3 regions of the Aquabacterium sp. G14 genome follow, and region 2 is predicted to be linked to each of the others. Evidence: predicted binding sites of a transcription regulator. Region 2 holds the regulator's gene; each other region holds the start of a gene.
The links. Region 2 encodes NrdR, which represses ribonucleotide reductase genes. Its sites were predicted from a motif close to CACNANATNTNGTG; they were not measured.
Positions count from the first base shown of each region.

Region 1 (2,261 bases), on a different contig from region 2:
TGAGCCGGTGTTCACGCCGCCGTCGCCGCCGTCCGAGCCGGTCCGTCAGGTTCCGACATCTTTCAAGGACGAATTGGCCCGTGCGGGGCGGGTCTTGGCCAAGTCGCGCGAGGCCATGCAGACGATGTTCCAGGACGCCCGCATGGGCAAGGCCCTCGACACCGAGCACTGCCTGCCCCTGGTCAACGAGATTGCCGACTCGGTCGAGCGCAACCCCGGCGCCCTGGTCAGCCTGGCGCGCCTGAAGACGAGCGACGCCTACACCTTCATGCACTCGGCGGCGGTGTGCGCGCTGATGGTGTCGCTGGCCCGCCAACTCAAACTCAGCGAGTCGCAGGCGCGCGAAGCCGGCATGGCTGGCTTGGTGCACGACATGGGCAAGGCCCTGATGCCTCTGGAGGTGCTCAACAAGCCCGGCGCCCTCACGCAAGAAGAGTTCGCCATCATGAAGAGCCATCCCGAAGAGGGCTACAAGCTCCTCAAGGAAGGCGGTGGCGTGGGGCCGGTGGCCTTGGACGTGTGCCTGCACCACCATGAAAAGATCAACGGCCGCGGCTATCCCAAGGGTCTCAAGGGTGATGAGATCAGCCTGTACGCCAAGATGGGCGCGGTGTGCGACGTGTACGACGCCATCACCTCCAACCGCCCTTACAAGGCGGGCTGGGACCCGGCCGACTCGCTGATGAAGATGGCGGCCTGGACCAAGGAAGGCCACTTCGACGATCGCGTCTTCCAGGCCTTCGTCAAGAGCATCGGCATCTACCCCACCGGCTCGCTGGTCAAGCTGCAGTCCGGCCGTCTGGCCGTGGTGGTGGAGCAAGGCAGCGGCTCGCTGCTGTCGCCCATCGTGCGGGTGTTTTTCTCGACCAAATCGAATCAACCGATCCCGGTCGAGCTGCTCGACCTGGGCAAGACCGTGGACCAGATCGTCTCGCGCGAGTCCAAGAGCCAGTGGGGGTTCCAGAACCTCGATCAGCTCTGGAACCAGCCGGGTTGAAGCGCGCGCTTTCATGGCAGGTTGACGCCTGTTCCTGACCCGACTTCTGGGTGCTCAGGATGTGCCGCCCTGTGTCCATGCAAGGCTTGACCCATCGTTTGACGGCGATTTTGACTCGGTTTGAGTGAGGTCAAACTCGTTGGTAGACGGAGTCATGACACTACATATAGTGTTTTCACAAAGAAAATGCACTATATATAGGGTTTGACTCATGCCAGTTCCAACAATGACCGGGTCCGAGACGCCGGTTGCCGTCATCCAGCGCAACGGCACGGCGGCCACCTTCCACGCCGACAAAATCGTGGAGGCCATCGCCAGCGCAGGCCGGGCCACCGGGGAGTTCGGGCAGGATCGCGCCCAGGCACTGGCCGCCCAGGTCGTGGCGAACCTGACCCGCCGCGTGCCCACGGTGGAGCAGGTGCAAGACCAGGTTGAGCGCACCTTGATCGAGGCCGGTCACTTCGACACGGCGCGCGCCTACATCGTCTACCGCGAGCAGCACCAGATGCTGCGTGCCGATGCGGCCTGCGCGGTGGACGTCGAGCGCTCGGTCAACGAGTACCTCTCGCAGCAGGACTGGCGCGTCAACGCCAATGCCAACCAGGGTTACTCGCTGGGCGGGCTGATCCTGAATGTGTCGGGCAAGGTGATCGCCAACTACTGGCTCACCCACGTCTACCCGCCCGCCATCGGCGGGGCGCACCGCGAGGCCGACCTCCACATCCACGACCTCGACATGCTCTCGGGCTATTGCGCCGGCTGGTCGTTGCGCACCCTGCTGCACGAGGGCCTCAACGGTGTGCCCGGCAAGGTGGAGTCGGCGCCCCCTCGGCATCTGTCGAGCGCCATGGGGCAGATGGTCAACTTCCTGGGCACGCTGCAAAACGAGTGGGCCGGGGCGCAGGCCTTCAGCTCGGTCGACACCTACCTGGCCCCCTACATCCGCAAGGACGCACTGAGCTACGAGGCCGTGCGCCAGAGCATGCAGGAGCTGGTCTACAACCTCAACGTGCCCTCGCGCTGGGGCACCCAGACGCCGTTCACCAACCTCACCTTTGACTGGGTCTGCCCGGAGGACCTGCGTGAGCAGGTGCCCGTCATCGGCGGTGAGGAAATGCCCTTTGCCTACGGCGACCTGCAGGCCGAGATGGACATGATCAACCGCGCCTACATCGAGGTCATGATGCAGGGCGATGCCAAGGGCCGGGCCTTCACCTTCCCCATCCCCACCTACAACATCACCCGCGACTTCGATTGGGCGCAC
Region 1 covers NZ_JBBEYB010000001.1:76,636-78,896, forward strand. Annotated here, with positions in the region: gene WIT60_RS00405 (cyclic di-GMP phosphodiesterase) at 1-997, shown strand, start outside; gene WIT60_RS00410 (ribonucleoside triphosphate reductase) at 1,224-2,261, shown strand, end outside.
Region 1: the regulator NrdR is predicted to act here: its motif matches at 1,156-1,169, upstream of WIT60_RS00410 (ribonucleoside triphosphate reductase).

Region 2 (2,261 bases):
GTCTTGCTGACCGTGATCAGCCTGGTCTCTGGCGCCACCCTGCGTGCTTCCCTGAGCGCCGAACAGATCACCCTCAACGTGCGACTGGAGAACCTGGCCCGGGAGGCCGCGCACATCGGCTTGCGCCACTGTGAGGACGCGCTTTTGCAGATCACGCCTGCATTCACGGTGCACCCGGCGCCACTACCGTCCGAAGTGGCACGGTGGACACTGTGGTCCAGCTGGCATGGCAGCCACGTCTTGGCCCACACCGTGCCCGCCGCGGCCATGAGCTCGACCGACAGCGCCTATGTGCCCGCGTCTCGCCCTCAGTGCCTGCTCGAAATCCACCCCGCGCACCCGGAACTGATCACCGTCACTGCACGTGGCTTCAGCCCCGATCACCAAGCAGACAGTGCGGGGCGAACCACACAAGGTGCCACAGCCTGGGTGCAGTCCACCGTGCACCGTTGCCTCCCTGGCGGCGCCGGATGCCCCACTGCCACCTCACCACAGCTTGGAAGTCGGGTGTGGCGCGCCCTGCTCAACCCACCGACTCCCTGAGTCCTTGTCCCATGTGTCACCCTCTTGCGAACACGGGCCACCGGCATGGTGGCTTCACCCTGACGGAAATGCTGACCGTTCTCGCGCTGCTCGGCGTGCTCGCCGCCGTGGCCTACCCCAGCTACGCCGCGCACCTGCAACGCGCCCACCGCACCGAAGCCCAGGCCGCCCTGATGGACGCCGCCTTTTTCATGCAGCGCCACTACGCCGCGCACCACCGCTACGACACCGGAGATCCGAGCGCACCGCTCGTGGCCCTGCCTGCACCGCTGAACCAGGCCCCTCGCCAGGGCCCCGCGCACTACGTGATCAGCGTCACGCAGGCCAGCACCAGCGGCTACACCCTGGCTGCCACACCGGTCTCAGGTGGCCCCATGGCTCACGACGCTTGCGGCAGCCTCACCCTGAATCAACACCAAGCCCGCGGCATCACGGGCACCACGGTCAGCGTGGCGCACTGCTGGCGATAGCCTCCCGCGCTCACAGCTGCTCCGCCTGGCTCACCGACCTCCCGATCGGTCTCACTGTTCAGTCTTCGCTGACGTCGCCCTTGGCGCCACGCTTATTGCCCGTCTCCTTGATGGCGGCGACAAACTCGCTGACGTCATCAAAGCTGCGGTACACCGACGCAAAGCGCACATAGGCCACCTTGTCGAGCTTGCGCAACTCGCGCATCACCCATTCGCCCAACTGCGTAGACACCACTTCCTTCTCGCCACACTGGCGCAACTTGGCCTCAATCGCCTCCAGCGCACCTTCCAGCGCCTCGGCACTCACCGGCCGCTTGCGCAGCGCAATCAGCATCGAGCCCTTGAGTTTGGCGCGGTCGTAATCGGTACGCCTGCCATCGCGCTTGACGATCGCCGGCAGGTCGATTTCCGCCCGCTCATAGGTCGTGAAGCGTTTGTCGCAGCCATGACACTTGCGACGGCGACGGGTTGAGTCGCCTTCATCGGAGTCACGCGTCTCCACGACCTGGGTGTCATGGTGTCCGCAAAAAGGGCAACGCATCGGTGTGGTTCTCTCGGTTCAAGACAAGCAAAAACCCGGCGAGGACATCACATCCAGGCCGGGTTCCGAATCACGCACGCATCAAGGCGTCAGCGCTCAGCGGTAGACCGGGAAGGCCTTGGTCAGGGCCGACACCTGCTCGCGCACGCGGGCGATGGTGGCTTCGTCGTGCGGATTGTCCAGCACGTCGGCGATCAGGTTGGCCACCTGCACGGCCTGCTCTTCCTTGAAACCACGGGTGGTCATCGCGGGCGAGCCCAGGCGGATACCCGAAGTCACCATCGGCTTCTGCGGGTCGTTGGGGATGCCGTTCTTGTTGCAGGTGATGTGCGCGGCGCCTAGGATGGCCTCGGCTTCCTTGCCGGTCAGGTTCTTCGGACGCAGGTCCACCAGCATCACGTGGCTTTCGGTGCGGCCCGACACAATGCGCAGACCACGCTTGGTCAGGGTATCGGCCAGCGCGGCGGCGTTCTTCACCACTTGCTGTTGGTAAGCCTTGAACTCGGGCGAAGCGGCTTCCTTGAAGGCCACGGCCTTGCCGGCAATGACGTGCATCAGCGGACCACCCTGGATGCCAGGGAAGATGGCGCTGTTGATCTTCTTGGCGATCTCTTCACCGCGCATCAGGATGATGCCGCCACGCGGGCCACGCAGGCTCTTGTGGGTGGTGGAGGTGACCACGTCAGCGTGCGGCACCGGGTTGGGGT
Region 2 covers NZ_JBBEYB010000004.1:99,790-102,050, reverse strand. Annotated here, with positions in the region: gene WIT60_RS06365 (PilX N-terminal domain-containing pilus assembly protein) at 1-543, shown strand, start outside; gene WIT60_RS06360 (type IV pilin protein) at 555-1,013, shown strand; gene nrdR (transcriptional regulator NrdR) at 1,072-1,554, opposite strand; gene glyA (serine hydroxymethyltransferase) at 1,651-2,261, opposite strand, start outside.

Region 3 (2,261 bases), on a different contig from region 2:
TGATGCAGCACCCCTTCCCGGGCAATGTGCGCGAACTTGAGAATCTGCTGCAGCGAGCCGTGGCCCTGAGCAGCCACTCGGTACTGGAGCCCGAGGACCTGGGCATTGCGTGCGAACGCGGACTTGCCCCGACCATCCCCGACCACGCAGAAGACCGCTGTACCTTTGTTCTCCCTGATGTGATCTCGCAGAACGCCCCTCCTCCGGTCATCGCTTCTGCGGGCACCTCCCGGCCTGACACCTCCCCGCCTTTGCCCAGCGATCTGGCCGCACACCTCGATGAGATCGAGCGCGACATCTTGGTGCGCGCACTGGAAAAGCATCGCAACAACCGCACGGCTGCCGGGGGCAGCCTGGGCTTGTCGCTCCGCCAGATGCGCTATCGCATGGCGCGACTGGGCATCCAGATCACGGATCAAGGCGTGGTGTTGGACGAACAGTTCGATCCCGATGCCATCTGAGCTTACCCCCCTCTGGTCACACGGCTGGTTGCGCGATGCGCGCGCGGTTCCGTCTCCCAACTTCGGCCCACGTCCGCCCGGCACGGCCGTGACCCTGGCCGTGATCCACTCCATCAGCCTGCCCCCTGGGGAGTACGGTGGCCCCGAGATCGAGCAGCTGTTCACCAACCAGCTCGACTGGGATGCCCACCCCTACTTCGATCAGATCCGCGGCATGGAGGTGTCCTCCCACTTCGTCATCCGCCGCGACGGTGAACTGCTGCAGTTCGTGTCGGTGGACGAGCGGGCGTGGCACGCTGGGCGCTCCAGCTGGCAGGGCCGCGACAACTGCAACGACTACTCGGTCGGCGTCGAGCTCGAAGGTCTGGAAGACCGCCCCTTCGAGCCCGCGCAGTACACCCGGCTCGGAGAATTGCTGCGCACCCTCGCACAGCACTATCCGATCAACCAGGTTGCAGGGCACGAACACGTGGCCCCCGGCCGCAAGAAGGACCCTGGCTGCGCGTTCGATTGGCGCCAGTTACAAACACTCACATCCTGGCCGGACCAGGTCTTTCCATGGGGCCAGGCGCTCGCCTGAGCGACGTTCCCCCTCTGGAAAGTCCGTTTTTGTGGCCGTGAATCCTGGGGCTTCCCCCGATCTCACAAACCTCGCAGACACTACCCCTAGTGCTTGCGATGTCACAAAACACCAGATATAGTGCTCGGACGCAGTGGCCTCCACGAACCCTTGTCGGGCTCGGAAGCCTGAATCTGGGGCCCGCCACGCTCGGTCGTGCGGCCCGACGAACCCCAAGGGAACTCCATGCAAACGTCCACGTCCAGCACCTTGCCGCCCTCGTCTTCTGCTTTCACCGGCGCCTCCGCCGTGGCCACCGAGCCGCGCCAATCGGCCTACGCCGGCTATCAGATCATCCGCCGCAACGGTGCCGTCGTGGCCTTCGAGCCGAGCAAGATTGCCGTCGCCCTGATGAAGGCCTTTCTGGCCGTGCATGGCACCCAAGGTGCTGCCTCGGCCAGCGTGCGTGAAGACGTCGACAACCTGACCGAAGCCGTGGTGCGTGGCTTGCTGCGCTCCCGCCCCAGCGGTGGCACCTTCCACATCGAAGACGTGCAAGACCAGGTCGAACTGGGCCTGATGCGCGGCGGCCACCACGAGGTCGCCCGCGCCTACGTGCTCTACCGTGAGCGCCGGGCCCAGGAGCGCGCCAAGCAAGCGTCCGAGCAACAAGCCGCCGCCCTGCCCACCCTCACCGTGATCGACCGCGGCCAGCGCGTCCCGCTCGACCTGCCCGCCCTGCAAGCCCTGATCGAGTCCGCCTGCGAAGGCCTGGGCGAAGACGTCAAGGCCGCGCCCATCCTGGCCGAGACCCAGCGCAACCTGTACGACGGCGTCTCCATCGACGAGGTCTACAAGGCCGCCATCCTGGCTGCCCGCACCCGCATCGAGCACGACCCGGCCTACACCCGTGCCACGGCCCGCCTGCTGATGCACACCATCCGCCGCGAGATCCTGGGCGAAGAAGTGACGCACGCCGACATGGCCACGCGCTACGCCGAGTACTTCCCCAAGTTCATCAAGAAGGGCATCGAAGCCGAGTTGCTCGACGAAAAGCTGGCCCAGTTTGACTTGGCCCGCCTGGGCGCCGCGCTGAAGTACGAGCGCGACCTGAACTTCGACTACCTCGGCCTGCAGACCCTGTACGACCGCTACTTCCTGCACCACGACGGCCAACGCATCGAGATGCCGCAGGCCTTCTTCATGCGTGTTGCCATGGGCCTGGCCCTCAATGAAATCGA
Region 3 covers NZ_JBBEYB010000002.1:420,305-422,565, forward strand. Annotated here, with positions in the region: gene WIT60_RS04280 (sigma-54-dependent transcriptional regulator) at 1-461, shown strand, start outside; gene ampD (1,6-anhydro-N-acetylmuramyl-L-alanine amidase AmpD) at 451-1,041, shown strand; gene WIT60_RS04290 (ribonucleoside-diphosphate reductase subunit alpha) at 1,267-2,261, shown strand, end outside.
Region 3: the regulator NrdR is predicted to act here: its motif matches at 1,151-1,164, upstream of WIT60_RS04290 (ribonucleoside-diphosphate reductase subunit alpha).